4 regions of the Streptomyces sp. NPDC058295 genome follow, and region 1 is predicted to be linked to each of the others. Evidence: riboswitches for the same ligand, from Rfam matches in the RefSeq annotation. Region 1 holds a riboswitch; each other region holds the start of a gene.
The links. A riboswitch is a leader RNA that binds a small molecule or an ion and turns the genes downstream of it on or off. The one in region 1 is predicted to bind S-adenosylmethionine.

Region 1 (7,456 bases):
CAAGCCCGTCGGTTACGCGGAAGCCGACATCCCCGTCTACCTCCTCATCGACCGCGACAACAACACGGTCGTCGTGTACAGCGAGCCCAAAGACGGCCGCTACCAGCAGTCCCCGTCCTACCTTTGGGGCGCCACAGTGCCACTCCCGCCCCCGGTGAGCATCACTCTCGACACCGAAGCGCTCAAGAACTACGCCGACTGAAACGCCCGAAGGCGGCACCCCCCGTTTCCGGGAAGTACCGCCCTCGGTCGAAGGACAGGCGATCAACCGTGAGGTCGATCAGAAGTCCATGTCACCGCCCGGCATGCCGCCGCCGGCCGGCGCGGACGCCTTCTCCGGCTTGTCGGCGATGACGGCCTCGGTGGTGAGGAACAGCGCGGCGATGGAGGCCGCGTTCTGCAGCGCCGAGCGCGTGACCTTCGCCGGGTCGATGATGCCCTCGGCGATCATGTCGACGTACTCGCCGGTCGCGGCGTTGAGGCCGTGACCGATGGGCAGGTTGCGGACCTTCTCGACGACGACGCCACCCTCGAGACCACCGTTGACGGCGATCTGCTTCAGCGGGGCCTCGAGCGCGATGCGCACGGCGTTCGCGCCGGTCGCCTCGTCACCCTCGAGGTCCAGCTTCTCGAAGACGGAGGACGCCTGGATGAGGGCCACGCCACCACCGGCGACGATGCCCTCCTCGACGGCGGCCTTCGCGTTGCGGACGGCGTCCTCGATGCGGTGCTTGCGCTCCTTGAGCTCCACCTCGGTGGCGGCACCGGCCTTGATGACCGCGACACCGCCGGCGAGCTTCGCCAGGCGCTCCTGCAGCTTCTCGCGGTCGTAGTCCGAGTCGCTGTTCTCGATCTCGGCGCGGATCTGGTTGACCCGACCGGCGACCTGGTCCGAGGAGCCGGCACCGTCGACGATGGTGGTCTCGTCCTTGGTGATGACGACCTTGCGGGCCTTGCCGAGCAGGTCGATGGTCGTGTTCTCGAGCTTGAGACCGACCTCCTCGGAGATGACCTCGCCACCGGTGAGGATGGCGATGTCGTTCAGCATCGCCTTGCGGCGGTCGCCGAAGCCCGGGGCCTTGACCGCGACGGACTTGAAGGTGCCGCGGATCTTGTTGACGACCAGCGTCGACAGGGCCTCGCCCTCGACGTCCTCGGCGATGATCAGCAGCGGCTTGCCGCCCTGCATGACCTTCTCGAGGAGCGGGAGCAGGTCCTTGACGTTCGCGATCTTGGAGTTCGCGATCAGGATGTACGGGTCGTCGAGGACGGCCTCCATACGCTCCATGTCGGTGGCGAAGTACGCCGAGATGTAGCCCTTGTCGAAGCGCATGCCCTCGGTGAGCTCCAGCTCCAGACCGAAGGTCTGGGACTCCTCGACGGTGATGACGCCTTCCTTGCCGACCTTGTCCATCGCCTCGGCGATGAGCTCGCCGATCTGGGTGTCGGCGGCGGAGATGGAGGCCGTGGAAGCGATCTGCTCCTTGGTCTCGACATCCTTGGCCTGCTCGAGCAGGGCACCGGAGACGGCCTCGACGGCCTTCTCGATACCGCGCTTGAGGGCCATCGGGTTGGCGCCGGCGGCTACGTTGCGCAGGCCTTCCTTGACCAGGGCCTGGGCAAGGACGGTCGCGGTGGTCGTACCGTCACCGGCGACGTCGTCCGTCTTCTTGGCGACTTCCTTGACCAGCTCGGCGCCGATCTTCTCGTACGGGTCCTCGAGCTCGATCTCCTTGGCGATGGAAACACCATCGTTGGTGATCGTGGGTGCGCCCCACTTCTTCTCGAGGACGACGTTGCGGCCCTTGGGGCCGAGCGTCACCTTCACGGCGTCCGCGAGCTGGTTCATGCCGCGCTCGAGGCCGCGCCGTGCCTCCTCGTCGAACGCGATGATCTTGGCCATGTGAAGTGGTCCTCCCGGACTGGGGTGGATTGCTCCGGACCGCGCTGGCGCCCGCGACGGACGGCTCGCCGGCCTCGTGGTTCCTTGCCCCACCTGGCCTGCGGGCCTCACCGACCCGGTCCTCGTTGTCACTCTCACCTTCAGAGTGCTAACGCCAATGATTAGCACTCGACCCATGAGAGTGCAAGCGCCTCCACCGGACCCGTGCCCTTCCGGACACCCCTCACGGACGTCCCGCCGACGCCTCGCGGACGCCCCCGGACAGACCGAAGGGCTCGCCCCCCGTGGGAGTGCGAGCCCTTCGTCAGTTGTACAGAAGAACGACGCTTTCAGTCGGCGCGTGCTTCAGCCGGTCGCGAGCCGGACCATGTCCGCCTGCGGCCCCTTCTGACCCTGCGAGATCTCGAAATCGACCCGCTGACCCTCTTCCAGGGTGCGGTAGCCGTCCATCTGAATCGCGCTGTAGTGGACGAAAACATCCGCACCACCGTCGACCGCGATGAAGCCGTACCCCTTCTCCGCGTTGAACCATTTGACGGTGCCCTGAGCCATGCCTAACTCCCCTATTACTGGCCCTTGCACGGACCCACACTTCGCGGACCCGGGTCAGACCTCACCCCCCGGTTGGCTTGGGGGCGTGCGCCGGAACGCGTCGACCGCGGCCGAATGTATCTGTCCAACTGCCCTCTGCAACAGGTCACTTGGACGAGAATTCCGGACGGGCGGGATCCGTAATGTGGCGAGAATTCGCCTGAATTAAGGGCAAGTCGGGCCCTACATATGCCGCAAAAGCCACAAAAGAGGCGCACACATTGGCTGCTTCTTGTCGGGCGCGGGGCAGAAATAAAAGGCTCCGGATCCGGTGATCCGGACCGGGTTCCCCAACTGTACCGCGCTCAACCACACTGAATTGCCCCCTCCGCTTCTATCGCGGAGAGGGCAATTCGATGAACGCTCGGTAATCGCTGTTACCGACGGTTACTACCGATGGGTACTGAACTACGGTCAGCCACCCGCGACGGCCGGGATGATCGAGACGCCGGCGCCCTCCGGCGTGGCCGTCTCCAGACCCTGCTCGAAGCGGACGTCGTCGTCGTTCACGTACACGTTGACGAACCGGCGCAGCTTGCCCTGGTCGTCCAGGACCCGGGCGGCGATGCCGGTGTGGTTCTTCTCCAGGTCCGCGATGACCTCACCGAGGGTCGTGCCCTCGGCCTTCACCTCGGCGGCGCCGCCCGTGTAGGTGCGCAGGATGGTGGGGATGCGGACGGTGACGCTCATGACTTTCGACCTCCGGTCAGGCGGAGCGCCCCAGAGGGGCGCGGGGCTGTCTGGATCGTGCGGCTGCCGGCGCGTGGGCGCGACCGGCCCCACGGCCCGCAGACGAACAACAAATCTCTCAGCCGAGACCCGCGTCCCGGAACGACTCCAGGGTCGGGCGAATGGTCGCGGTCAGGCCGGCGTCGGCCACCGCGTCCAGCGTCTTCAGACCGTCGCCCGTGTTCAGCACGACGGTGGTGAGCGTCGGGTCGAGCAGACCGCTCTCGATCAGCTTGCGCGTCACGCCCACCGTCACACCACCGGCGGTCTCCGCGAAGATGCCCTCGGTCCGCGCCAGCAGCTTGATCGCGTCGACGATCTGCTCGTCGTTCACGTCCTCCACCGCGCCGCCGGTGCGCCGCGCGATGTCGAGGACGTACGGACCGTCCGCCGGGTTGCCGATGGCCAGCGACTTGGCGATGGTCTTCGGCTTCTGGGGGCGGACCACGTCGTGCCCGGCCTTGTAGGCCACGGACACCGGGGAGCAGCCCTCGGCCTGCGCGCCGAAGATCTTGTACGGCCTGTCCTCGACCAGCCCGAGGTTGATCAGCTCCTGGAGGCCCTTGTCGATCTTCGTGAGCTGGGAGCCGGAGGCGATCGGCACGACCAGCTGGTCCGGCAGCCGCCAGCCGAGCTGCTCGCAGATCTCGTACGCCAGCGTCTTGGAACCCTCGGCGTAGTACGGCCGCAGGTTGACGTTGACGAAGCCCCAGCCCTCGCCCGCCGAGTCGCCGATGAGCTCGGAGCAGAAGCGGTTGACGTCGTCGTAGTTGCCCTCGATGCCGACGAGTTCGCCGCCGTAGATCGCGGCCATGACGACCTTGCCCTGCTCCAGGTCGTGCGGGATGAACACGCAGGACCGGAAGCCCGCCCGGGCGGCGGCGGCGCCGACGGCACCGGCCAGGTTGCCCGTGGAGGAGCAGGAGAGCGTGGTGAAGCCGAACGCGCGGGCGGCCTCGATGGCCTGGGCGACGACCCGGTCCTTGAAGGAGTGCGTCGGGTTGCCGGAGTCGTCCTTGACGAAGAGCTTGCCGGCGTCGACGCCCAGTTCACGGGCGAGGTTGTCGGCCTGGACGAGCTTGGTCCAACCGGGGTTGATGTTCGGCTTGTCGGCCACGTCCGCGGGGACGGGCAGCAGCGGCGCGTAGCGCCAGATGTTCGCGGGCCCCGCCTCGATGCGCTTGCGGAGCTCCTCCGTGTCGTAGGAGGAGAAGTCGTAGGCGATCTCGAGCGGGCCGAAACACTCCTCGCAGGCGAAGAGCGGGCCGAGGGGCACGCGGTGGCCGCACTCGCGGCAGCTCAACGCGGCGGCCGGACCGAGATCGACAGCAGAGGACGTCGTAGAGTCGGTGGTGCTTGCAACAGTCTGCGCAGCCATGTGAGGCGAGGCCCTTTCTCCTCATCTTCCTCACGACGCATCTCGCCGTGAGACGGATTTGGCACCTTCCCGAGCCGGGAGCCTCGCGAAGCGATCACCACGTGGATCAGTGATCGTTACGAGACCGGCTGGAGGGTTGCCGGGGCTTCATCGGGCCGTATCCCTCTGCCCCTCTGGATGAGCGGTATGAAGTTGTGAACGGGGGGCGACCTCGGACATGCGATGGTCATCCGCGTTGTTCAAGACTGTAACCGAAGGCCAGGACAGTTGAGATAGTCGTCCGAACCGCGAGATGGATCACACGGTCACCTTCCGTGCACCCGGTGTGATCACGACAGTGAGGAGCCGCAGACTGTGCTTCGAGAAACTGAGCGCTGGCTGGCCACCCGCTCCTGGTCCGCGTCCGATCGTCCGCTCCACCGGATCCTGGCCGCGAAGCGCGCCACGAACCAGTCGGTGTCCGTCGTCCTGCCCGCGCTGAACGAGGAGGAGACGGTCGGTGACATCGTCGCGGTCATCCGGCACGACCTCATGCACCAGGTCCCGCTCGTCGACGAGATCGTCGTCGTCGACTCGGGATCGACCGACCGTACGTCCGAGGTGGCCGCGGCGGCCGGCGCGCGGGTCGTCCACCGGGACGACATCCTGCCGCGGATACCGGCCGTGCCCGGCAAGGGTGAGGTCCTGTGGCGCTCCCTGCTGGTCACCACCGGGGACATCGTCTGTTTCATCGACGCGGATCTGAGGGAGTTCTCCTCGGACTTCGTCTCGGGGATCGTCGGCCCGCTGCTCACCGACCCCGGGGTGGATCTGGTCAAGGGCATGTACGACCGTCCGCTGGGCGGCGCGGCCGGCCAGGGCGGCAGGGTCACCGAGCTGATGGCCCGACCGCTGCTGAACATGCACTGGCCGCAGCTGGCCGGGTTCGTGCAGCCGCTCGGCGGCGAGTACGCGGCCCGCCGCGGCCTGCTGGAGCAGCTGCCCTTCCCCGTCGGCTACGGCGTGGAGCTGGGCATGCTGGTGGACGCCCTGCACCTGGTGGGCCTGGACGCCCTCGCCCAGGTCGACATCGGTGTGCGCAAGCACCGTCACCAGGACGGGCAGGCGCTGGGCCGGATGGCGGCGGCGATCTACCGCACCGCCCAGCTCCGGCTGGCCCGCGGGCACCTGATCCGCCCGTCCCTCACCCAGTTCGAACGGAGCACGGACGGCTTCGAGCCGCGCACGTACTCCGTGGACACCGAGGAACGGCCGCCGATGGCGGAGATCGCGGAGTACGCGACCCGCAAGGTCGCGTGACCGCGGGACGGGCCGTATACGGCATGGCGCCGACAGCGGCGACACGGCCGGACACGGCCCGTCCACGCAGCGCGACCGTACGTTTGAGCGTTTCCCGACCGGGCTAGGTTGGGCATATGGCTTCCACGCACGACACTGCCGCCCGGGCCGCCGAGGTGCTGGTCGCGTCCAATCGCGGTCCGGTCTCCTACGAGTTGCGCGAGGACGGCTCGCTGCACGCGAAACGCGGCGGCGGCGGGCTGGTCTCCGGCCTGTCGGCCATCGGACCCGAGGCGGGCGCCCTCTGGGTGTGCTCGGCGCTCTCCGACGGCGACCGGGAGGCGGTCCGGCGCGGCGTCGGCGAGGAGGGCGTGCGCATGCTCGCCGTTCCGGCCGACGTGCACACCGACGCGTACAACGGCATCGCCAACTCCGTGCTGTGGTTCCTCCACCACCTGCTCTACCAGACACCGCTGGAGCCCGCCTTCGACGCGGAGTTCCGCCGCCAGTGGGCATCGTACGAGGCCTACAACCGGGCGTTCGCGGAGGCGCTGGCCGAGGAGGCGGCGGACGGCGCGGCGGTCCTCGTCCAGGACTACCACCTGTGTCTGGTGCCGGGAATGCTGCGTGAGCTGCGCCCCGACCTGCGCATCGGCCACTTCTCGCACACGCCGTGGGCGCCGGTGGACTACTTCGCGCTGCTGCCGGGGGACATCCGCGAGCAGCTGCTGCACGGCATGCTGGGCGCGGACCGCCTGGGCTTCCTCACCCGGCGCTGGGCGGACGCGTTCACCGCGTGCTGTGCGGAGTTCGCCGGCGGTCCCGGCAAGACGCGGATCGGCGTGCACGGTCTCGGCGCGGACGCCGACTTCCTGCGCGAGCGCTCGCACCGGCCGGACGTCGACGAGCGCATGGCGGCGCTGCGCGCGGAGATCGGCGAGGGCCGCAAGACGATCGTCCGCGTCGACCGCACCGAGCTGTCCAAGAACATCGTGCGCGGGCTGCTGGCCTACCGGCAGCTGCTCGACGACCACCCGGAGTGGCGCGAGCGGGTCGTCCACGTGGCCTTCGCCTACCCCTCCCGCCAGGACCTCGCCGTCTACCGCGACTACATGGCCGAGGTGCGGCGCCTGTCCGAGGAGATCAACGACGCCTACGGCACGCCCGGCTGGACCCCGGTCCTGCTCAACCTCAAGGACGACTTCGCCCGCTCCCTCGCCGCCTACCGGCTGGCCGACGTGGCCATGGTGAACCCGATCCGCGACGGCATGAACCTGGTCGCCAAGGAGGTCCCGGTCGTCTCCGACGAGGGCTGCGCGCTGGTCCTGTCCCGGGAGGCGGGGGCCTACTGGGAGCTGGGCGAGGACGCGATCACGGTGAACCCGTACGACATCCTGGAGACCGCCCGCGCCCTGCACGAGGGGCTGACCATGAAGCCGGAGGAGCGGGCCGAGCGCACGAAGCGGCTGTCCGCGGCGGCGACCGCGCTTCCCCCGGCCCGGTGGTTCCTGGACCAGCTGAACGCCCTGCGGGAGATTCAGCCGAGCTGAGCGGCCAGCTCCCGCAGCAGCCGTACG
Region 2 (7,456 bases), on a different contig from region 1:
GGGGAGTTCCCGGGCCACGACTTCGTGGCGCGGTTCTACTCGATCCACATCCTGCTGCTGCCGGGCATCATGCTCGGGCTGGTGGTCGGCCACCTGATCCTGGTCTTCTACCACAAGCACACGCAGTTCGCGGGCCCCGGAAAGAGCAACAAGAACGTCGTCGGCATGCCGCTGCTGCCGGTGTACATGGCCAAGGCCGGAGGCTTCTTCTTCCTGGTTTTCGGTGTCATCGGGGTCATCGCGGGCATCGCGCAGATCAACCCGATCTGGGCCATGGGCCCCTACCGTCCGGACCAGGTGTCCACCGGCGCCCAGCCCGACTGGTACATGGGCTTCGCCGAGGGTCTGATCCGCTTCATGCCGGGCTGGGAGATCAACATCTGGGGCCACACCCTGGTCCTGGGTGTGTTCATCCCGCTGGTCCTGTTCGGTGTGCTGCTCGCGATTCTCGCGCTCTACCCCTTCATCGAGTCGTGGGTCACGGGCGACAAGCGCGAGCACCACATCCTGGACCGCCCGCGCAACGCCCCGACGCGCACCGCGCTGGGTGTCGCCTGGGTCACGATGTACATGATCATGCTGGTCGGCGGTGGCAACGACCTCTGGGCCACCCACCTCCACCTGTCGATCAACGCGATCACCTGGTTCGTCCGGATCTTCTTCATCGCCGGACCGGTCATCGCGTACATCGTCACCAAGCGGATCTGCCTCGGCCTCCAGCGCCGGGACCGGGACAAGGTGCTGCACGGTCGCGAGACCGGCACCATCAAGCGCCTGCCGCACGGTGAGTTCATCGAGATCCACGAGCCGCTCAGCCAGGAGCAGCTGCACACCCTCACGGCGCACGAGCAGTACGAGCCGGCCGCGATCGGCGCCGCCGTCGACGAGAACGGCGTCGAGCGCAAGGTGAAGGGCAAGGAGAAGCTCCGCGCCAAGATCAGCGGGGCGTACTTCGGTGAGGACCAGCAGATTCCGAAGGCCACCGTCGAGGAGTACAAGGAGATCACGAGCGGCCACGGCCACCACTGATCGCTGAGGCGTCGCCACGCCGCAGGAAAGGGCCCCGTCCGGTCTTCGGACGGGGCCCTTTGCCGTGCCCACGGGCTGGATAGGGTGGGGTGCACCTTGTCACGAGGCGCACGACGGCACACGACGTCCGACGTACCCGACGAACACGACGACACACGCAGGAGCGGCTATGAGCGCTGTGACCCCCGCTGGAGGCGACACCGCGGCGGGCCGTTCCTGGCCCGAGGTACTGAACGGTCTGCTGTACGGCCGCGACCAGGACGCCGACGCCACGTTCTGGGCGCTGGACCGGATCATGCGCGGCGAGGCGACCGACGCGCAGATCGCCGGGTTCGTGGTGGCGCTGCGGGCCAAGGGCGAGACCGTCGCAGAGATCAACGGGCTCGTCCGGGCGATGTACGAGCACGCCAACCTGATCGAGGTGCCCGGCCGGACCGTCGACATCGTCGGCACCGGAGGGGACGGCGCGAAGACGGTCAACATCTCCACGATGTCGGCGATCGTCGTGGCCGGCTCGGGTGCCACGGTCGTCAAGCACGGCAACCGGGCGGCGTCCTCCGCGTCCGGCGCCTCCGACGTCCTGGAGAAGCTCGGCGTCAATCTGGAGCTGACCCCGCGGCGGGTGGCCGAGGTGGCCCAGGAGGCCGGGATCACCTTCTGCTTCGCGATCAAGTTCCATCCGGCGCTGCGTCATGTGGGCGCCGCGCGCGGCCAGTTGGGCATCCGCACGGTGTTCAACGTGCTCGGCCCGCTGACCAACCCCGCCAAGGTGCGGGCCCAGGCGGTCGGGGTCGCGGACCCGCGGATGGCGCCGGTCGTCGCGGGCGTCTTCGCCGAGCGCGGCAACTCGTCCCTGGTCTTCCGGGGCGACGACGGTCTCGACGAGCTGACCACGACGGCCACGTCCCATGTGTGGGTCGTCCGCGACGGCAAGGTCACCGAGGAGACCTTCGACCCGCGTGACGTCGGGCTCGAACTGGTCCCGGTCGAGGCGCTGCGGGGCGGGGACCCGTCGTACAACGCGGAGGTCGCCCGCCGCCTGCTGGAGGGCGAGACGGGCCCGGTGCGGGACGCCGTGCTGCTGAACTCGGCGGCGGCGCTGGTGGCCCTGGAGCCGGGCTCCGGGACCCTTGCCGGGCAACTGCGCGACGGCATGGCCAAGGCGGCCGAGTCGATCGACTCGGGTGCGGCCAAACGGGCGCTGGACCGCTGGGTGGCCGCCACCCAGGCGTGACGGCTCTCCGCTGACCGTCGTCCCGCGATCCGGACACGGGTTGCGGGACGGCGATCACTTCACGTACGTTCCTGTATCAGGTCATGAGTGACAGTCATGAGGCCCCGGCCGACTGTCCGGCAACCCTCCGTCCGTGGCGGGGTGCCCCGGGTGAAGACCAGGTCGTAGGCAGCGAGGTCTACGGCAAGCGCGGACCCCTCGCACTCTTCTGAGTGAGTACCGCCAGGGGTCCTGGTCGTTCGAGGGAGCCTTCCGTGAGCAAGCGAATGCGATAGGGCGTAGAGCCCCGCCTCCGCACACCCCTTTCACTTCCTCCGTGCTAGAGCCATGTCCGCTCGCACGGCGGTTCCCCCTTGCCTCTCACGGGAGTTCGCCATGTCTGTCTCCACCGCTGCCGCCGCCCGTACCGTTTGTGCCCCGCTGCCCGTTCTCGGCCGGGATGTCACCGTCCCGCTCGTGACGGGCGGCGAGGTCACCTACGCGGCGCTCGACTACGCGGCCAGCGCCCCCGCCCTCCAGCGGGTCTGGGACGACGTGGCGGCCTACGCCCCGTACTACGGCAGCGTCCACCGGGGCGCCGGCTACCTCTCGCAGCTGTCCACGGACCTCTTCGAGAACGCCCGCAGGACGGTGACCGAGTTCCTGGACTGCCGCCCCGACGACCAGCTGGTCTTCACCCGCTCGACGACGGACTCCCTCAACCTGCTGGCGCGGGCCCTCCCGGCCGGCTGCCAGGTCTTCGTCTTCGAGACCGAGCACCACGCCTCGCTGCTGCCCTGGCAGGACGCCCGGGTCACCTACCTGGATGCCCCGCGCACCCCGCGCCAGGCCGTCGAGACGCTGGAGCGGGCCCTCGCCGACCGGGACCCCCACGGCCCGGCCCTGGTGTGCGTCACCGGCGCCTCGAACGTCACCGGCGAGCTGTGGCCGGTACGCGAGCTGGCGGCCGCCGCGCACGCCCACGACGCCCGGATCGTCCTGGACGCGGCCCAGCTGGCCCCGCACCACCCGGTCTCCGTGCGGGAGCTCGACGTCGACTGGATCGCCTTCTCCGGTCACAAGCTGTACGCGCCCTTCGGGTCCGGCGTGCTGGCCGGCCGCGCCGACTGGCTGGTGGCGGCCGACCCGTACCTCGCGGGCGGCGGCGCCAGCCGCAAGGTCACGCGGCGCGAGGACGGGGGAGTGGACGTGGAGTGGCACGAGAGCGCCGCCCGCCACGAGGCCGGCTCCCCGAACGTGATCGGCGCCTACTCCATCGCCTCGGCGTGCAAGGCCCTCACCGAGGCGGGCTTCGACAGCCTGGTCGCCCGGGAGGAGTACCTGATCGCGAAGGTGCGGGCCGGTCTGGCCGAGGTCCCGCAGGTGAAGGTGCTGTCCCTGTTCGGCGACGACGCCCCGCGGGTCGGCGTGATCTCCTTCGTCGTCGAGGGCTGGAACAGCTCCCACTTCGCCGCCGCCCTGTCCGCCGAGTACGGCATCGGGGTCCGCGACGGCCTCTTCTGCGCCCACCCCCTGGTCCGTACCCTGCTGGGCAGCGACCCCCGGAACCAGGGCGAGTGCGGCGCCCCCGAGGCGGCTCCCGGCGAGAAGTCGCTCAACGCGATCCGGGTGAGCTTCGGCGCGGGAACCCCGGACGAGCACGTGGAGCGCTTCGTGAGCGCGGTGCGCGAACTGGTGAGCGAGGGCGCGCGGTGGCAGTACCGGACGGAAGACGGCCGCTGCGTGCCCGCGGTCTGAGCGACGGTCCGCCGGGAGGCGGTGTCAGCCGGTCAGGAGTCCAGCCCGATCGCGAACGCCGCCTCCAGGTCGTGCTGCGAGTAGGTGCGGAAGGCGACGTGCGTGTCCGTGCCCTCCACCCCGGGGATCTTGCTGATGCTGCCCGGGATGACCTCCGCCAGGTCCTCGTGCTCCTTCACCCGCACCATGGCGATCAGGTCGTACGTCCCGGTGACGGAGAAGACCTCGCTGACGGAGTCCAGCGAAGCGATCCGCTCCGCGATCTCGGGAATCCGGTCCACGCTGGTCTTGATGAGGACGATCGCGGTGATCACGGCTGGTTCTCTCCCTCGGGAGCCGGAGCTGGGGCGGGCTTCACTCTAGTCGCCCGCCCGTCCCCCACCGCCGCCCTTCCCGGGCCGCCCTTCGGGCGCCCCATTCCGAAACGGGCCCACGCGTAGAGGAGTCCCAGGCCGAAGCCCACCAGGTGCGCCAGATAGGCCACCCCCGGCCCCTGGGCGGCCCGCCCCGCCGCCACCCACTGCAGGGCCGCCCAGAAGGGCAGCACGACCCACGCGGGGAAGCGCAGCGGCAGGAAGAACAGGAACGGCAGGAGACTGGTCACCCGCGCCCGGGGGAACAGATACAGAAACGCGCCGAGGACCGCGGAGATCGCCCCGGAGGCGCCGACCAGGGACTGCGACGACTCGGCGTTGGCGGCGGCGTAGCCCAGCAGGGCCAGGTAGCCGCAGCCGAGGTAGAAGAACGTGAACTCGACGCGGCCCATCCGGTCCTCGGTCATCGTCCCGAAGACGTAGAGGAAGAGCATGTTGCCCAGCAGGTGCACCCAGCTGCCGTGGACGAAGAGGGCCGTGGCCGGGGTCAGGGCGGCCCGTGGCGCGCCCTCGAAGAGCTCGCCGGGCACCACGCCCCAGCGCCGGAAATAGGCGCGCTGCGCCGCCAGCAGCTCGTCGCCGGAGCCGTACGACGGATTGAAGCCCGAGGCGGGCCCGATCAGGAAGATCAGGCAGCACAGGGCGATCAGTGCGTAGGTCACCGGCGCCGGGCGGTTGCGGACCACCCTGCCGACCGTCCCGTTCCAGTCGCCGATCATGAGAACAAAGCATGACGTAAGCAGACGCACTCGTCCGGACCGCCTCGCCGCCGCGGACGGATGGGCGGCGAGTACCCGCCAGGCCGTAGGGTTACGAGCCATACGCGCGGGGGAGCCTCCGGCCCGACCCCGACAACCGGAAGCACGACACTAGAAGGAAGCGGATAGCCACGATGACGGTTCCCCTGCCGACCGCCGCGACGCGGTGGCGCTGCACGCTCTGCGGCAACCTCACGCGGTTCGACGTGACGCGCTCGTCGAAGGTCGTCGAGTACGTGCACCTCGACCTCGCCGGTGAGCCGAAGGTCGAGGAGCGCGAGGTGGTCAGTGAGACCATCGAGTCGGTGCGGTGCCGCTGGTGCAACGCCGTGGACCAGGTGGAACTCGTGGATCGGCCGGGCGCCGGTTCCTGACGATGGGGGTCCCCCCGCTCGAGCGAAGCCGAGAGTGGGGGAGGCCCGCACAGTATTGGGGTGTGACGGATGGTGGAGAGCGCAGGCGGGGGGCCGGGCGACGGCGCCGCCGAGATGCTCGACCGTCCGCTGCCGGACGGCGTGCGGCGCAGGGTCGTACAGATCGTCTCCGACGGCTTCGGCGGGCTGACCGTCGGCGAACTGCCCGTCCAGTTGCGGCAGTACGCCCGGTTCGCACCCAACCGGCGGGCGAAGTTCGCGGGCAACGCGATGGCCGCCGCGCTGGAGACCGATCCGCTCTTCCGGCAGCGCATCGCCGAGAAGTTCAGAGAGGCCCAGCCGGAACTCGCCGGCGCTCTCGACTCCGGCTCGCCGACCCCGGCCGCGGACCCGCACGAAGTGGCGGCCGCGGCCTATGTGCTGCGGCCCACCGGCTGGGTGAAGCTGGTCACCGCGGCCGGTGAGGAGGCCCAGCGGGCGGACGCCGAGCGGGCCGGCGAGGAGAGCCGGGCCGAACTGGAGCGGCTGCGCGAGGAGCTCGACCGCGCCCGTGAGCAGTCCCGGGCGGGCAGCGAGGGGCTGCGCGCCGAACTGGACGCCACGAAGAAGGAAGCGGAATCGCTCCATCGCAAGCTGCGGTCGGCCCTCAGCGACGTGAAGCGGGGCGAGGCGGCGCTGCGCAAGGTGCGCGGCGAGCTGGAGACCGTACGCGCCGAGGGGCAGACCCAGGTGTCGGCCGCGGAGAGCGAGACCCGGCGGCTGAAGGCGCGGCTCGGCGAGGTGGAGGCGGCGCTGGAGGCCACCCGGCGGGCGGCGCGCGAGGGGCGCAGCGTCGAGGACATGCGGCTGCGGCTGCTGCTGGACACGGTGCTCGACGCGGCCCAAGGGCTGCGGCGGGAACTGGCGTTGCCGCCGGTGTCGGTGCGTCCTGCGGCAACCGTCGACGCGGTCGAACCGGGACGAATGACCCCGAAGGACATCGCCACCCGTGCTCTGTCGGAGAACGATCCGGCCATTCTCGACCAGTTGCTCGCGCTGCCCCAGGCCCATCTCGTCGTCGACGGCTACAACGTCACCAAGACCGGCTATCCGCAGATGCCGTTGGAGAAGCAGCGGCTCAGGCTTCTCGGGCAGCTCTCGCAGCTCGCCGCGCAGACCGGGGCCGAGGTCACCTGTGTCTTCGACGGGGCCGAACTGGCCGCTCCGGTGCTGCTCGCGCCGCCGCGCGGGGTGCGGGTGCTGTTCTCCAAGCCGGGTGTCACGGCCGACGAGCTGATCCGTCAGCTGGTGCGGGCCGAGCCGCCGGGGCGGCCGGTCATCGTCGCCTCGACCGACCGTGAGGTGGCCGACGGGATCGCCGAGGCGGGTGCCCGACCGGTGGCTTCCGCGGTACTTCTGAAGCGGCTGTCCTAAACGTCGAAGTTCCAGGTTTATTGCCCGAATTGGTGGGATCGTCACGCAACGTAGCGTCAATCGAGCATGACTACACGTGAGTTGATTGAAAAAACTGCGTCGCATGATGGGTTTTTTTCTCCTGAGGATTTGAACTGATCACGGCGAGGTCACTAAGGTCAGGGCTCGCATCTCCAAACGGGTGATCACTCAAAAGAAGGAGCCCGTCTCCGTGGCGTCCCACCGTCGACCGAAGCAGCCGAGTCGCGCACGCGTGACCGTGCTGACCACCGCAGCCGCCGCTGCCGTCGTACTGAGCTCGCAGGCCGCCAACGCGGCACCCAGCGAGAAGCTCACCAAGGACGAGGTCAAGACCAAGGTCGACAAGCTCTACGAGGACGCGGAGCAGGCCACCGAGAAGTACAACGGTGCCAAGGAGAAGCAGGAGAAGCTCCAGAAGGAGATCTCCACCATCCAGGACAACGTCGCTCGCGGTCAGGCCGACCTCAACGAGCTGCGCGACTCCATGGGTCTGGCCGCCGCGGCCCAGTACCGCAC
Region 3 (7,456 bases), on a different contig from region 1:
AGACTGACGTCGTCGACCGCGCGCAGGGTGCGGGCCGCACCCGCTGCTGCGGGCAGCCGGAACTCCTTGACCAGGTTGCGGGCCTCGACCAGCGGTGTCTCGTCGGGAGCCGGTGCGGTGACCGCGGCCGTGGCGCGCGGCCGGGCCGTGGTGAGGCTGGGCGCGCTGGCCAGCAACCGCCGCGTGTAGGCGTGCCGCGGGTTCTCCAGGACGTCCCGGGTGGGCCCGGCTTCGACGACCCGGCCCTCGGCCATGACCACGATCCGCTGCGCCCGGTCGGCGGCCACGCCGAGATCGTGCGTCACCAGCAGCACGGCGGTGCCGGACTCCTCGGTGAGGTGCTGGAGGTGGTCGAGGATCACGCGCTGCACGGTGACGTCGAGGGCGCTGGTCGGCTCGTCGGCGATGATCAGCTGCGGTTTCGCGGCGATGGCGACCGCGATCAGGGCCCGTTGGCGCATGCCGCCGGACAGTTCGTGCGGGTACTGCCGGGCGCGGGTGGCCGCGTCGGGCAGCCCTGCCTGGTCCAGGATCGCGATCGCGGCCGCCGGAGCGGAGCGGCGGGTCGCCAGCCCGTGGATGCGCAGCACCTCGGCGACCTGCTCGCCGATGCGTTTGACGGGGTTGAGCGACACCGTCGGGTCCTGCGGCACCAGCCCGATCCGTGCGCCGCGTACGGTACGCAGCTCCCGCTCCGACAGGGCGGTGAGGTCGTGCCGGCCGAAGCGGACGGTACCGGCGTCGATGCCGCCGTTGGCCGCCAGCAGCCGGATGATCGCGTGCGCGGTCGTGCTCTTCCCGGAACCCGACTCGCCGACCACCGCGGTGACCTGCCCCGGCCATACGTCGAGGTCCACGCCCCGCACGGCGTGCACGGTCCCGCCACGCGTGCGGTACGACACGGACAGGCCCCGCACTTCCAGCAGCGCGGGCTCGTCCGCCGAAGCGGCGTCGGTCGAGGCCTTGCCGACGGCGGCCTTGTCGGCGGCGGCTTCGTCGGTTGCGGACCCCACCGTCGTGACCCTGTCGGTGGCGGCCTTGTAGGGAGCGGGCTTGTAGGTGGCGGCCTCGGCCGTCGTGGCCTTGTCTGTCGCGGTTCCGTCGGTTGTGGTCTCGGCCGTCACGGTCTCGGCCGTCACGGTCTCGGCCGTCGCGGCCTCGTCTGTCGCGGTTCTGTGGGCTGCGGTCCCGGCCGTCGCGGTCTCGTCCGGCGTGGCCCTGTCCGTCGTGGGGAGACCGGTCGCGCGGAGGCCGGACGCGGCATGGTCGGGCACGGTCTGGTCGGTCGCGGACTCGTGGGTCACGGACTCGTGGGTCACGGTTTCTTCCGTCACGGGTACGTCCGTCTCGGGTTCGTTCGTCGTGGGGCCGGTCATCGCCGGCGGGACCATTCGCCGTCCAGCGCCCGCGCGATGCGGTTGGTGGCGAGGCCCGTCGCCGCGATCGCCAGTCCGGGCAGCGCGGTGAGCCACCAGGCGTTGGCCAGGTAGTTGCGCCCGTCGGAGATCAACGTGCCCCATTCCGGCGCCGGTGGGGGCGCCCCGTAGCCGAGGAAGCTGAGCGAGGACACGGCGAGGATGGCGGCGCCGAACTCGAGGGTGGCGAGCACGATCACCGGGCCCGCCGCGTTGGGCAGGACGTGCCGGCCCAGCACCGAGTACCAGCGGGCCCCGCAGGAGCGCGACGCCTCGACGAAGACCGCCTGCCGCACCCGCAGTACCTCCGCGCGGGTCACCCGGGCGAAGCCGGCCACGCTGGCGATGCCGACCGCGACGGCCACCTTCACCGTTCCGTAGCCCAGTGCGGTGACCAGGGCCAGGGACAGGAACAGCGACGGGATCGACAGCAGTACGTCGACTAAGCGCATCAGCACGTCCTCGACCCAGCGGCCGACGAACCCGGCGACCAGGCCGATGAGGCCGCCGACCACGAACGCGAACCCCACCGCGATCAGGGTCGCCTTCAGCGACAGCTGGGCACCGTGCACCACCCGCGAGAACACGTCACGTCCCAGCTCGTCGGTGCCGAACCAGTGCCCGCCGCCGGGGCTCCGGAAGTTCTCCGCGGGCACCCCGTGCAGCGGGTCCTGTGAGGTGAACAGCCCTGGCCAGAAGGCGGCCAGCACCACCAGCACCAGCACCAGGACCGAGGCCAGCAGCCCGGGCCGGCGCAGCAGGAACACCAGGAACCGCCGCGGTCCGACACCGCGTCCGGCACTCGCGGGGCCCGGGTCGGCCCCCGGATCCACCGGCCGGGCCAGGCGGGCCGCGGCTTCGACCGGTCCGACCGGTCCGACCTCTTCGGTAGTTCCTGCCGTCCCTCCCGTTTCGGCGGTTCCGGCGGTTCCGGCGGTGACACCGTCGGCAAGTGTCCGGCTCATGCGGGACGCACCTTCCTGGTCGCCGCCACCACGATCCGCGGGTCGAGCAGCGGGTAGACGAGATCGACGATCAGATTGGCCGCCACGAAGATCAGCGCCCCGAACACCACGACCCCCTGGACCAGCGGGATGTCCTGGACCGTGACCGCGGCGGCGGTCACGCGGCCCAGACCGTCGCGGGAGAACACCGTCTCGACGACGACCGAACCGGCGATCAGCTGGCCGGCCAGCAGTCCGACGACCGTCAGCGCCGGCAGCGAGGCGTTGCGCAGCGCGTGCCGCAGATGAATGCGCAGCCGGCCGGCGCCCTTGGCCCGGGCGGTCTCCACATAGGCCTGGTCCAGCGCCGTGAGCAGGCTCTTGGCCAGCACCTGCGCCACCAGGGCGCCGGTCGGGATCGCCAGCGTGACCGCGGGCAGCACCAGGCCCCGCAGCCCGTCGTTGCCGAACGCGGGGAACAGTCTCGTCCGGAAGGAGAACAGCTCGACGAGGACCAGCCCGACCCAGAACGTCGGCACCGAGACCCCCAGCGGCGGCAGTGACAGCAGCAGCTGCCGCAACCAGCGCCGGGTGGTGTAGGTCGCGAGCACCGCGAGCCCGCCGCCGAGGAACACCGCGAGGAGCAGTGCCGCCCCGGTCAGCTGGAGGGTCTGCGGCAGCGCGTCGGCCAGCGTCGAGGTCACCGGTCGGCCGGTGGACACCGAGTCGCCGAAGTCGCCGCGCACCGCCCTGCCGAGATAGTCGGCGTACTGCGCGAGAATCGGCTTGTCGAAGCCGTACTCGTGCCGCAGTGCCGCGAGTTGGGCCGGATCGACCTGCCCGGTGTCCGCTCCCGCGCCGGCCATCGCCGAGACGGGATCACCGGGCAGGTAGTCCAGTACGAGGAAGGACACCGTGTAGGCCGCCCAGAGCACGCCGAGGGCCTGCGCGAGTCGTTTGACCACATAGAGACGCATGCCGGCGGCTATCCGATCCAGGTGTCGTGCAGCTGGATCCGGCTGGAGGCCTCGAAGTCGAGGTGGTGCACCTTCTTCGCGACCCCGAGCTGGGTCTGGAGCTCCACCACGGGTACGACGTAGGCGTTCTGCACGATCAACTGCTGTGCCTGGGTGACGAGTTGCTTGCGCTTCGCCGCGTCGGTCGTCGCGGCCTGCCGGGTCAGCGCGGTGTCCAGCGGGCCGGCCGGCAGGTGGTAGAAGTTGGCCAGCCGGGTGGAGTACGAGCTGCGCAGGATGTCCGGGTCGGCGCGGGTCACGTTGCCCCACACCGCGTCGAAGTCACCGGACTGAAGGGTCGGGGAGAACTGGGCGATCTGGAGCTGCTTGAGCACCACCTCGACACCGACGGCCTTGAGCTGCTGCTGGATCAGTTCCAGCGCGGGCTGGGTGGTGGCCGCGTTGGCGAACCACTTGACGGTCAGGCTCAGCTTCTTGCCGTCCTTGACCCGGACGCCGTCGCCGCCCGCCCGCCAACCGGCCGAGTCCAGCAGGGACTTCGCCTTGGCCGCGTCGAAGGTCAGGTCGGAGCCGAGATCGGTGTAGTCCGGTGTGGTGTGGGCCAGGATGCTGGTCGCCGGCTCGGTGCCGGTCGGGAACACGGCGTCGACGATCTGCTGCCGGTCGATGGCGAACAGGATCGCCTGGCGTACCTTCGCGTCCTTGAAGAGCGGCCGGGAGTTGTTGAGCCCGAGGTTGAACACCACACCCGGGTTGGCCCGTTGCTGGAGGTTCACCGCGCCGCCGCCCAGCGCCGCCTCGTTGGCCCTGCCGACGCTGCCGATCGCGTCTACCTGGCCGGACTGGAGGCTGCCGGTGCGCACGCCCGCCTCGGGCACCACCTTGAACACCAGCTTGTCCAGGTATGCCTCGCCCTGCTTGGTCCACAGCGAGGAACCCCAGGCGTACTTGGCGCGCTTGGCCAGGGTGATCGACTGGTTCTGCACATAGCCGTTCAGCACGAACGGCCCGGAGCCGACCACTCCCTTGCTGCACTTCTCCTGCGGGCTCCTGCGCACGCTCGCCGACGACTCGATCCCCAGCGAGTGCGTGGCGGTGGCCTGGAGGAACTGCGCGTTGGGCTGCTTGAACTTCACCCGGACCGTGAGCGGGCCCACGGCGGTGGTGCTCTCCACGCCGCTCAGGTACCCCTGGGCGAGGGTGCCGAGGGCGCCGAGCTTCGGAACCGCGTCGAAGTTGTCCTTGACCACCTGCGCGGTGAGCGGTGTCCCGTCGCTGAAGGTCACCCCTGATCTCAGGTGGAACGTGAACGTCGTGGTGTCCGGGCTGATGTCCCAGCTCTTCGCGAGCCACGGCACGATCTTGCCGGTCTTGGGGTCCTGGTCGGTGAGGGAGTCCACGACCTGACGCAGTGAGTAGATGGTGTCGTTGCTGCCCACCTGCTGCGGATCCACGCAGCCGGCGTCGGAACCCACCGCGAAGGTCAGGGTGCCGCCCGACTTCGGGCTGCCGCCCTCGCCGCTCGAGCTGCCGCTGCCGCCCGACGAGCAGGCGCCGAGCAGCAGGCTGCCGGTCACGAGTGCGGCGAGCGCCGCCCATCGGGGGGTACGGGAATCCGGATGCGCTGTCACGGGATGGTTCTCCTACTCCAAGGTCACCGCGCACAGGCCGGTGCGGAACGCGGCCATGGCGATGCGCGGAGGGTGCCTGCCCCGCACGGGCCGGCACTGCTCAGAACTGTTCAGGGGAAGGGGACGTCGACGACCGGGTCGATGGCGACGTCGATGACGGCGTGACCGCGCGGTGGGCGAGGGTCAGCCTGCGGGGTGGGCGTGATCAGCCCTGACACAGACAGCTGGCGGAGCGCTGCAGGTCGATGTGGCGTCGGCGCGAGAATCCGGAGAACAGTGCCGCGGTCGCGATCGAGGCACTCAGGTTGCCGCTGTGCCGCACGCTGGTCCTCCCCGTCTCAGGCCCCTGGACCGGGGCCACGCGCTTGCGGGGTCGGTGACCCCGCCGGGCTTTCACCTGGAGCACCCCACCGCGGAGGAGGGTTGCCGGTCAGCTAGCCAGGGCTTGATGCTGACACTCAATGCCGGGGTCGATCTTACGGAGTACTGACATTATCCGTCAATATCGGTAGGAGAGTTGAACGGCTCCGCCGCACCGGCTTGGACGGCGGGTGTGGCGGAGCGGCGTCAGCGCGCGTCGGCCGCCCGTCCGGTGCGGAGGGCGGCGGCGCGGGTGCTACGGCTTGCGGGCGAGGCCGCCGTGTTCGCCGATCACGTCCGGGGCGGGGGAGGTGGCCTCCGGGCGCCAGAGGGGGACCGAGACGACTCCGGGCTCCAGGAGCTCCAGTCCGTCGAAGTACGCCGTGATCTCGTCGACGGAGCGCAGGTTGTACGGGACGGCGCCGCTCTCGTTGTACGCGTCCTGGGCCTCTTCGAAGACCGGGTCGATGCCCCGCGAACCGTCGTTGACGGAGAGGTAGCTGCCGGACGGCAGTGCCGCCATCAGGCTGGTGACGATGGAGCGGGCCTGGTCGTGGTCGGCGACGTGGCCCAGGATGTTGCTGAGGATGAGCGCGGTGGGACGGCTGAAGTCCAGCGTCTCCGCGGCGCTCGCCAGGATGCGCTCCGGGTCCAGCACGTTGGCGTCGACGTAGGAGGTCGCGCCCTCCGGGGTGGAGTAGAGCAGGGCGCGGGCGTGGGCCAGGACCAGCGGGTCGTTGTCGACGTAGACGATCCGCGTCTCGGGGGCGAGGCGCTGGGCGACCTCATGGGTGTTCTCGGCGGTCGGCAGGCCGGTTCCGACGTCCAGGAACTGCCGTATGCCCGCCTCGGAGACCAGGTACGTGATGTTGCGGCGCAGGAACGCGCGGCTGCTGCGCGCGATGGTGACGATGCCGGGGAACACGGCGGTGTAGGCGTCGCCGGCCTGCTCGTCGACGGGGTAGTTGTCCTTCCCGCCCAGCCAGTAGTTCCAGATGCGGGCCGAGTGCGGCACCGAGGTGTCGATCTTCTGAGGTGCCGCTGAACCGGGCGTGGTCACATGGTCGGTCATGAGGGGTGTCCGTCTTTCGGCCGAGGCGTGGGCAGTTCGAGCCACAACTTACGTCCCAACGACCCTGGTACGTACACCCGTTCACATTTTCGCTCGGTTCGAACGGTGCTCACGCGAAAACGAGCCGGCTTCACACCTGGCTGCCGGCCGGTCCGGCCGCGCCGTCGGACACACCGCCCGTACCTCTCCCGGGCCCCTCAACTCGCCCTGTGCACGAGTGAATCGAGACCGCCGAATCCTTCCTCCGACTGGCCCCGCCACCGCGCGGAACCGGGAGCGACGCGCGCGCCGATGTCGGCCGGGCCGGTAGCGTGAGCCCCGTGATGGTGGGCACCCCAGAGACCCGGTTGATCGTCCTGCGCGGCAACAGCGCTTCGGGCAAGTCGGCGGTGGCGGCCGGTCTCCGCGAGAGGTTCGGCCGGGGCCTGGCCCTGGTCGGGCAGGACAACCTCCGCCGGATCGTGCTGCGCGAGCACGACCGGCCCGGCGCGGCGAACATCGGGCTGATCGAGGCCGTCGCCCGTTATGCCCTGGACGCCGGCTACCACGTCGTCCTCGAAGGCATCCTCTACGCCGACCGGTACGGGCCCATGCTCGGACGACTGCGCAGGGAGCACCGAGGTCCGACCCACGGCTACTACCTTCATGTGCCGCTCGCCGAAACCCTGGTGCGTCACGCCACGAAGCCGATCGCCCACGAGGTCGGCGAGGCGGATCTGTGTGCCTGGTACCGGGAGCTCGATCTGCTGCCGGGCGCCGTCGAGACCGTCATCGGCGCCGACAGCACGCTCCCGCAGACCGTCGAGCGCATTCTGCTCGACACCGGCCTGGACCGGCTTCCCGCCCGGGAACACTGACACCGGGGCCGGTCCCGCACCGGGTCCGACCGGTGCCGTCGAAGCCACCCGCGTTCAGGCGCCGCTCCTGGAGTCGCCTTCGAGGATCACGCGCAGCACCGTGGGTGTCACCGGTGCTGCCCGTGCCCGAACGGCCTTCGCTCACGCCCTGCCTCCTGAGGGGGTGTCACCGCCGCAAGTCCGACGGCGACTTGCCGCAG
Region 4 (7,456 bases), on a different contig from region 1:
TGAAGGGGGAAAGCCGATGAAGGTCTTCACCATGGGCGTGCACGTCCTGGACGTGCTGGTGCGGCCGGTGCAGGAGATACCCGAGGGCCAGGGCGCGACGCTGGTCGACGACATCCGGATGACCGCCGCCGGGACCGCGGGCGGCACGGCGCTCACCCTCGCCAAGCTGGGCGCGCAGGTGCGCAGCGCCGGCGCCATCGGCTCCGACCCGACCGGCGACCTGCTGGTGGGGTTGCTGGACCGGGCGGGCATCGACACCGGGTTCCTGGTCCGCCGCACGGACACCGCCACCTCCGCGAGCGTGCTGCCGATCCGGCCCAACGGCGACCGCCCCTCGCTGCACCTGCTCGGCGCCAACATCACCTACGGCCTCGACGACGTCCCCTGGGACGACCTCGCCCAGGCCGACCATCTGCACCTGGGCGGACCGGAGTTGATCGGCGTCGAGGCCGCCACGCGCATCCTGTCGTACGCCAGGGAACACGGTGTCGTCACCTCCGTGGACCTGCTCGCCCCTGGTGTCCTCGGCAGCTTCGAGCAGATCGAGGCGGCCCTGCCGTACATCGACCATCTGCTGCCCAACGAGGACCAGGTCCTCGGCTTCACCGGCGAGAGCGACCTGCTGACGGGCGCGCGCAAGCTCCTCGCCGCCGGAGCGGGCGTCGTCGCCGTCACCCGCGGCGGCGACGGCGCGCTCGTGGTGACCGCGGACGGCGCGGAACCGGTCCCCGCCTTCGTGGTCGACGTCGTCGACACCACCGGGTGCGGTGACGCGTTCTCGGCCGGCTATCTGCGGGGCGTGAGCCTGGGCCGTACGCCGAGCGACGCCGCCGTCCTCGGCAGCGCTGCCGCCGCACTCGTCGCGCAGGGGCTCGGCAGCGACCACGGCGACTTCGACCTCGCCGCCGCCGACGCCTTCGCCGCGACGACGAAGTCCCGCACCTGAGGGAGGTCCGGGGTTCGGTCGGGCCTCGCGGCCCGGCGCCCCGGCCGAGGACCCGGGGGCGGTCGTCCGGGAGGCGGGGCCGCGTGCCGTCGCCCTGCGGGCGCCGGCCGCCCCCCTGGCGGCAGCCGCACGGCGGCCGCGGCATCGGCTCGTCCCCGCCCGCGCGCAAGCGGCACCGGGCGGGCCGGCAGGAGGAGTCGACCCGGCTCTCGGCCGGCGTCCCGCTGCTTGTGCATCTCGCTTCCATGTTCACCGGAGCCCCACGGGTGGTACGCCACGAGCAGGCGGGCGCGGGCCACGACACCGGCGACGGCCGTACCGCTCTCGCCCACCACCCGCACGCGCCCATCCTCGTCAAGGAGTGCGCGCCGGGTGTACGGGCGCTGCCGACGGAGAAGAGGACATGGCGATGGGTGAGGCTTCGGACACCGCACTGCTGCTCGTACGGGTCGTGCTCGGTGGGGTGATGCTGGCGCACGGCTGGAACCACTGGCGCGGTGGAGGCGGCATATCCGGCACCGCCGGCTGGTTCGGCGGGCTCGGACTCACCCGCCCGAGACTCCAGGCGTGGCTCAGCGTCCTCACCGAACTCGGCGCGGGCGTCCTGCTGTTGGCGGGCTTCCTGACCTCACTGGCCTGCGCGGCGGTGCTGTCCGTGATGCTGGTGGCGGGCCTGCTCGCACACCGCCGCAACGGCTTTTTCGTGTTCAAGGAGGGCTACGAGTACGTCCTCGTCCTGGGCGTCCTCGCGGTGGCGCTGGGGGCATGGGGCCCGGGGAAGTACGCGGTGGACGAGGCCGCGGACATCGGGGTGACCGGCTGGACGGGCGCCGGTGTGGTGCTCGGGGTGGGTGTCGTCGCGACGGCCGGGCTGCTGGCGGTGTTCTGGCGCCCCCGGCAGGAGAGCTGAGAAGGCGCCTCACGCGCGTCGGGTTCATCGGACCGGGCGGCGGCCAGGGAGCGGCCATGGCCCGCCGGATCGTCGAGGCGGGCTCCGCGACCACCCTGTGCGCCGGACGGCCCGCCGCCCTCGTCTCCTCGCCGCCCTCGCCCCCTTCGTCGGTGCCGCCGCCGAGGCCGTCGGCTCACCCGCCGAACCGGCGGCCGTCAGGGTGGCGAGGGCGCTGCCCGCGTGCGACCGAGCGTCCCCGGGCCGCCCACTCACAGCGGGCCCTCCCGGGGTGGCGCCGGTGCTCCGGTACTCACCTGGTGGACGCCCCCTTGACGGAGGCTCGAGGCGGATCGACACTCGGTTCGGGAATCCTAGTGAACGGGTAGGGAAACAATGGGGCGACTGGAGCCGACCACCGGCCGAGCGGGCCGCACGGCGTGGTCGTCACCCCTTCTCACCTCCCGCCGTCACATCGACCTGAAGCGCGTCTGCAGCGCCATCAGGTTCCAGGACTGAGCCGGGCCCGTCCCCGCGCCGAACCGCACCGGCGGTGTCCCGAGGACGCGGCCGCACCCGGCACGTGCGGACGAGATCCGCACCTCCCTCTTCGACGTCGCATCCGCCGCGCGCACGTCCCTCGTGCGTCCCGCCCCCGGGGAGAGTCATGTCCGTCACACCACTGGCCGCCCACCCGTCCACCCGGCCCGCCGCCGCCTTCCGGGGCCGGATCGGCCGGGACGCGCGCAGCGGCCACTACGCGGTGCCGCGCCGCTACCGCCTCCATCTGGCGGCGGCCGACCCCGACTGTCTGCGCATCGCCGTCACCCACAGCCTCCTCGGCCTGGAAAAGGCCTGCCCGGTCACCTTCCTGCCCGCCGTCCCGGACTGCCCCGACGGAGGCCACTCCGCGCTGCGTCCGCTGTACGACGCCAGCGCGCACCGGTACACCGGACCCGCCCTGGCACCCGTGCTCAGCGACGACTGGTCCGGGCGCATCGTCAGCAGCCACGGCCCCGACATCGCCCGGGACCTGGCCCGTCACTTCGGCGGCGGCCGGCCCACTCTGTACCCGTGCGGCGAGGAGTCGCAGATCGAGGCCGTCGAGCGGATGTGCGCCCAGGGCATCGAGGAGGCCGCGCAGCGCGCCGGAGCGGCCGACGCCGAGGTGGCGGAGCGCACCGCCGCCCTGGACACGCTGCTCACCACGCTCGGGGTGCTGGAGCGAGGGCTCGGTGCCCACGAACACCTGATCGGCGATCAGATCACCGCGGCCGACGTGGAGTTGTGGGTCGCCCTGGTCCAACTCGACACCGTGCACCGCTACCACCTGGACGCGGCCGCCGTGCACCGCATCGCCGACCACCCCGCGCTGTGGGCCTACGCCCGCCGGCTGGCCGCTCACCCGGCCTTCGGCGCCCACCTCGACCTGGACGCCATCGCCCGCCGCCACCACGCCCGTTGCCAGGGCCTGGAGGCCGCCGGCGCCGCCGTCCAGATCCTGGACTGGGAGACCCACGCGGCAGACGGTTCGGCGGTCCGACCGCAGGTCAACCGGCCCTGACCCGGTCCATCCACCGGACCGCCGTTGACATTCGTTCGGGCAACTGTCTTACTTACGGCCCAGAACGGTCATGAGCGTCAGCGACAAGCCCTGGCTAGCTGACCGGCAACCCTCGCTCCGCGGTGGGGTGCCCCAGGTGACGACCGGACCGACGTTTCGGTAATGACGTATCGGTAAGCGCGAGGGCCCCTCAGGGGCCGGAACAGTGATGGTGACGGACATGTACGCAGCTCATCGGACGGCGCCGCGTCGCCCCCGGGGCTGCGTACGGCCGTACCTCGACATCCTCGTCGCCAACCGCGCCGTCGACCTCCTTCGCGTGAACAGCGCACTGTGTACCGCACCGGGCCGTGCCCGCTGTCGGGGCTGAACGAACCCCTCGCACCGCAGCCCCGCCGCCGCGTTCCTGACGAACACCGCCCGAGCGGTGTGCCGTTGTCCGCCCCACCCCGGTCTCCTGTACGCATCCGTGCGCCATGCCCTGTTCGCGCCCTCGGAGCGGTCCCCGCCGCCCGACGCAGCGCGTCCGGCCACGCACGTCCGCCGTGACCCGGGGTGTCCCACTCCCGCCGGAGCCCCTCATGAGTGAACCCCCAGGCGCCGTGACCCTCGCCGAGCCCGCACCCGCCATCGACGTCCCGCCGGAGAAGCTCACCGCCCAGCGCGTGCAGCCGCTGCGCAAGCCCGGCCGCTGGATCGCCACCGCCGTGGCCCTGGTCCTGGTGGCGCAGTTCACGCACGGACTGATCTCCAACCCCTTCTACCAGTGGGACCGCTTCGGCTACTGGTTCCTGCGTCCTGTCATCCTCGACGGACTGCTGATCACCCTGGAAGTCGCCGCCTACAGCGCGGTGTTGGGACTCCTCGGCGGCATCCTGCTCGCCCTTGCCCGGCTGTCCAGGAGCCCGGTGCTGCGCGCGGTCAGCTGGACCTACGTCTGGGCGCTGCGCTCCATCCCGCTGATCGTGGTGCTGCTCTTCCTCTACAACTTCAGCGCCCTGTACCAGACCCTGAGCGTGGGGGTTCCCTTCGGCCCGGCGTTCTTCCGCTTCGACGAGTCCCGGCTGGCCACCGACATGGTGATCGCCGTCGTCGGCCTCAGCCTCAACGAGGCGGCCTACGCCGCCGAAGTGGTCCGCGGCGGCATCCTCTCCGTCGACCAGGGCCAGCACGAGGCGGCCGCCGCCCTCGGGCTGCCCAAGCGCTACCAGTTCTGGAAGATCGTCTTCCCGCAGGCCCTGCGGTCGATCACGCCGAACTACGTCAACCAGCTGATCGGCCTGGTCAAGTCCACCTCGCTGGTCTTCTACGTGTCCCTGCTCGACCTGTTCGGCACCGCGCAGACCATGGGGGCCACCTACCCCGGCGACATCGTGCCGCTGCTGCTGGTCGTCACCGTCTGGTACCTGATCCTGACCAGCCTCGTCTCCGTCGTCCAGTTCTACGTCGAGCGGTACTACGCCCGGGGCGCCACGCGTTCCCTGCCGCCGACGCCGCTCCAGAAACTGCGGACCGGTCTCACCGACCTGCGGGCCCGCATCCGCCGGGAGGCCGCCGTATGACCGCCGAGACCGTGCCGAGCGCCGACACCGCCGGGATCGTGCCCGCCGCCGTCGAGGTGCACGAGGTGCACAAGTGGTACGGCGCCCACCGGGTCCTGGACGGGGTGAGTCTGACCGTGCGGCCCGGCGAGGTCACCGTGATCCTCGGCCCGTCCGGCTCCGGCAAGTCCACCCTGCTGCGGGTCATCAACCACCTGGAGAAGCCCGAGATCGGCTACGTCAGCATCAACGGCGAGCTGATCGGCGTGCGCCGGCACGGCGAGCGGCTGCGCGAGCTGAGCGAACGGGCCATCCTGACCCAGCGCGGCCGGATCGGCTTCGTCTTCCAGAACTTCAACCTCTTCCCGCACCTGACCGTGCTGGACAACGTCGCCGCCGCGCCCACCGCCACCGGGCGACTCGCCAAGGCCGCCGCCCTGGAACTGGCCCGTGAACTCCTGGACCGGGTGGGCCTCGCCGACAAGGCCGGCGCCTATCCCCGGCAGCTGTCCGGCGGCCAGCAGCAGCGCGTCGCCATCGCCCGCGCCCTCGCGCTGCGCCCCGGCGTCATCCTCTTCGACGAGCCCACCTCCGCCCTCGACCCCGAGCTCGTGGGAGAGGTCCTCGCCGTCATCAAGGACCTGGCGACCAGCGGCACCACGCTCGTCATCGTCACCCACGAGGTCGGCTTCGCCCGCGAGGTCGCCGACCGGGTGGTCTTCATCGACGGCGGGAAGATCGTCGAGCAGGGCCCGCCCGGCGAGGTCCTCGACAAACCGCGGCACGAGCGGACCCGGGACTTCCTCAGCAAGGTGCTCTGACACCCACGCGCCCCAGGCTTCCCCCCACGCCACCACCCTCTCGCCCAGTCACATCAGTCACAAAGGATGGCCATGTCTGCCCACTTCACCCGACGCAGCCTGATTCGCGGCATCACCGCGGCGACCGCGGTCGCCACTCTCGCCACCGGGCTCGCCGCCTGCGGTGGTGAGACCGAGGCCGCCACCACGACCGACAGCGCGGCCGGCAGCGTGACCATCGGCCGGGTGTCCAACGGCGCCGCCAAGGAGACCGCCCTGAAGGTCTCCGAGGTCAAGTCCATCAGCGCCGAACTGCCCGACGCGATCAGGAAGAGCGGCAAGCTGAACATCGGCATCGGCGCCCTGCCCTCCGGCTTCGCCCCGCTCGCCTACGTCGGCGACGACCAGAAGACCCTCACCGGTGCCGAGCCCGACCTCGGCCGCCTGGTGGCCGCGGTCCTCGGCCTGAAGTCGGAGACGAAGAACTTCACCTGGGAGAACCTCTTCGTCGGCATCGACAGCGGCAAGGTCGACGTCGGCTTCTCGAACATCACCGACACCGAGGAGCGCAAGAAGAAGTACGAGTTCGCCTCCTACCGCCAGGACAACCTCGGCTGGGAGGTCGAGAAGTCCAGCACGTGGAACTTCGACGGCAACTACGAGAACCTCGCCGGTCTGACCGTCACCGTCGGCTCCGGCACCAACCAGGAGAAGATCCTGCTGGAGTGGAAGAAGAAGCTGGAGTCCGAGGGCAAGAAGCTCACCGTCAAGTACTACCCCGACCGCAACGGCATCTACCTGGCGCTCGCCAGCGGCAAGATCGACGCGTACTTCGGCCCCAACCCCGGCATCGCCTACAACGTCTCCCAGACCGCGGGCAAGGCCAACGCCACCCGCAACGCGGGCACCTTCTCCGGCGCCGGTGAGACGCTCCAGGGCCTGATCGCCGCCACCGCCAAGAAGGACAGCGGTCTCGCCAAGCCGGTCGCGGACGCCATCAACTACCTGATCGAGCACGGTCAGTACGCGAAGTGGCTGGCGGCCTACAACCTCTCCAACGAGGCCGTCGCCAAGTCCGAGGTCAACCCGCCCGGGCTGCCGCTGGACAACTCCTGATCGGACGTCACCACAACTGTGACGTACGCCGGTTGAGTGAGACACGACAGCAACGACAGCAACACGGCAACGACAGCAACACGGCAACGACAGGAAGGGACTCCGTCTCCGTGGCCACCTCGATCGACCTCCGCGGAGGCGGAGCTCCGACCACCACCCGCCCGCACCCCCTCGACAACGCCGTCTGGGCCGCGCTCGACGGCCCGCACGCCCACCTCGCCGACCGGGTCGGCCGCGCCGCCCGCTACCCGGCCGACGTCTACGCCTTCGCCGCCCTCGCCGACCCCGGGGACCCTGCCGCCTGGGCCGACCTGCTCACCCTCGTCGGCCCCGGAACGGCCGTACGCATCAAGCCCGTCGACCGCGTACCCGACGGCTGGGAGGTGACCGGCGGGGGAGAGGGCGTCCAACTCGCCGCCACCGAGGCGTTCCGCACCGAACCCGAACCCGAGGCCGTACGCCTCGGCCCCGACGACGTGCCGGAGATCCTCGACCTCGTCGCCCGCACCCGCCCCGGCCCCTTCCTGCGGCGGACCGTCGAGCTCGGCGCCTACCTCGGCATCCGCCACCGGGGCCGCCTGATCGCCATGGCCGGCGAGA

Region 2: another riboswitch for S-adenosylmethionine. It lies ahead of ACFVYS_RS36700 (aminotransferase class V-fold PLP-dependent enzyme); the one in region 1 lies ahead of thrC (threonine synthase).
Region 3: another riboswitch for S-adenosylmethionine. It lies ahead of ACFVYS_RS20900 (ABC transporter substrate-binding protein); the one in region 1 lies ahead of thrC (threonine synthase).
Region 4: another riboswitch for S-adenosylmethionine. It lies ahead of ACFVYS_RS21770 (amino acid ABC transporter permease); the one in region 1 lies ahead of thrC (threonine synthase).

Annotation. Positions count from the first base shown of each region.
Region 1 is NZ_JBHVYO010000006.1:237,717-245,172, forward strand. Features, by position in the region: gene ACFVYS_RS09225 (Uma2 family endonuclease) at 1-202, shown strand, start outside; gene groL (chaperonin GroEL) at 281-1,903, opposite strand; gene ACFVYS_RS09235 (cold-shock protein) at 2,249-2,455, opposite strand; gene ACFVYS_RS09240 (MoaD/ThiS family protein) at 2,909-3,184, opposite strand; gene thrC (threonine synthase) at 3,303-4,601, opposite strand; SAM riboswitch class I at 4,620-4,785, opposite strand; gene ACFVYS_RS09250 (glucosyl-3-phosphoglycerate synthase) at 4,956-5,900, shown strand; gene ACFVYS_RS09255 (trehalose-6-phosphate synthase) at 6,017-7,429, shown strand; gene otsB (trehalose-phosphatase) at 7,417-7,456, opposite strand, start outside.
Region 2 is NZ_JBHVYO010000052.1:39,281-46,736, forward strand. Features, by position in the region: gene ACFVYS_RS36690 (cytochrome bc complex cytochrome b subunit) at 1-1,029, shown strand, start outside; gene trpD (anthranilate phosphoribosyltransferase) at 1,199-2,263, shown strand; SAM riboswitch class IV at 2,343-2,459, shown strand; gene ACFVYS_RS36700 (aminotransferase class V-fold PLP-dependent enzyme) at 2,639-4,000, shown strand; gene ACFVYS_RS36705 (Lrp/AsnC family transcriptional regulator) at 4,033-4,314, opposite strand; gene ACFVYS_RS36710 (rhomboid family intramembrane serine protease) at 4,311-5,093, opposite strand; gene ACFVYS_RS36715 (hypothetical protein) at 5,267-5,506, shown strand; gene ACFVYS_RS36720 (NYN domain-containing protein) at 5,576-6,919, shown strand; gene ACFVYS_RS36725 (NlpC/P60 family protein) at 7,131-7,456, shown strand, end outside.
Region 3 is NZ_JBHVYO010000018.1:109,539-116,994, forward strand. Features, by position in the region: gene ACFVYS_RS20885 (dipeptide ABC transporter ATP-binding protein) at 1-926, opposite strand, end outside; gene ACFVYS_RS20890 (ABC transporter permease) at 1,373-2,380, opposite strand; gene ACFVYS_RS20895 (ABC transporter permease) at 2,377-3,336, opposite strand; gene ACFVYS_RS20900 (ABC transporter substrate-binding protein) at 3,345-4,967, opposite strand; gene ACFVYS_RS20905 (putative leader peptide) at 5,173-5,364, opposite strand; SAM riboswitch class IV at 5,324-5,433, opposite strand; gene ACFVYS_RS20910 (SAM-dependent methyltransferase) at 5,584-6,399, opposite strand; gene ACFVYS_RS20915 (kinase) at 6,723-7,256, shown strand.
Region 4 is NZ_JBHVYO010000019.1:134,914-142,369, reverse strand. Features, by position in the region: gene ACFVYS_RS21790 (carbohydrate kinase family protein) at 17-946, shown strand; gene ACFVYS_RS21785 (hypothetical protein) at 1,030-1,413, shown strand; gene ACFVYS_RS21780 (DoxX family protein) at 1,356-1,856, shown strand; gene ACFVYS_RS21775 (glutathione S-transferase C-terminal domain-containing protein) at 2,503-3,399, shown strand; SAM riboswitch class IV at 3,466-3,585, shown strand; gene ACFVYS_RS21770 (amino acid ABC transporter permease) at 3,981-4,961, shown strand; gene ACFVYS_RS21765 (amino acid ABC transporter ATP-binding protein) at 4,958-5,761, shown strand; gene ACFVYS_RS21760 (transporter substrate-binding domain-containing protein) at 5,834-6,856, shown strand; gene ACFVYS_RS21755 (GNAT family N-acetyltransferase) at 6,967-7,456, shown strand, end outside.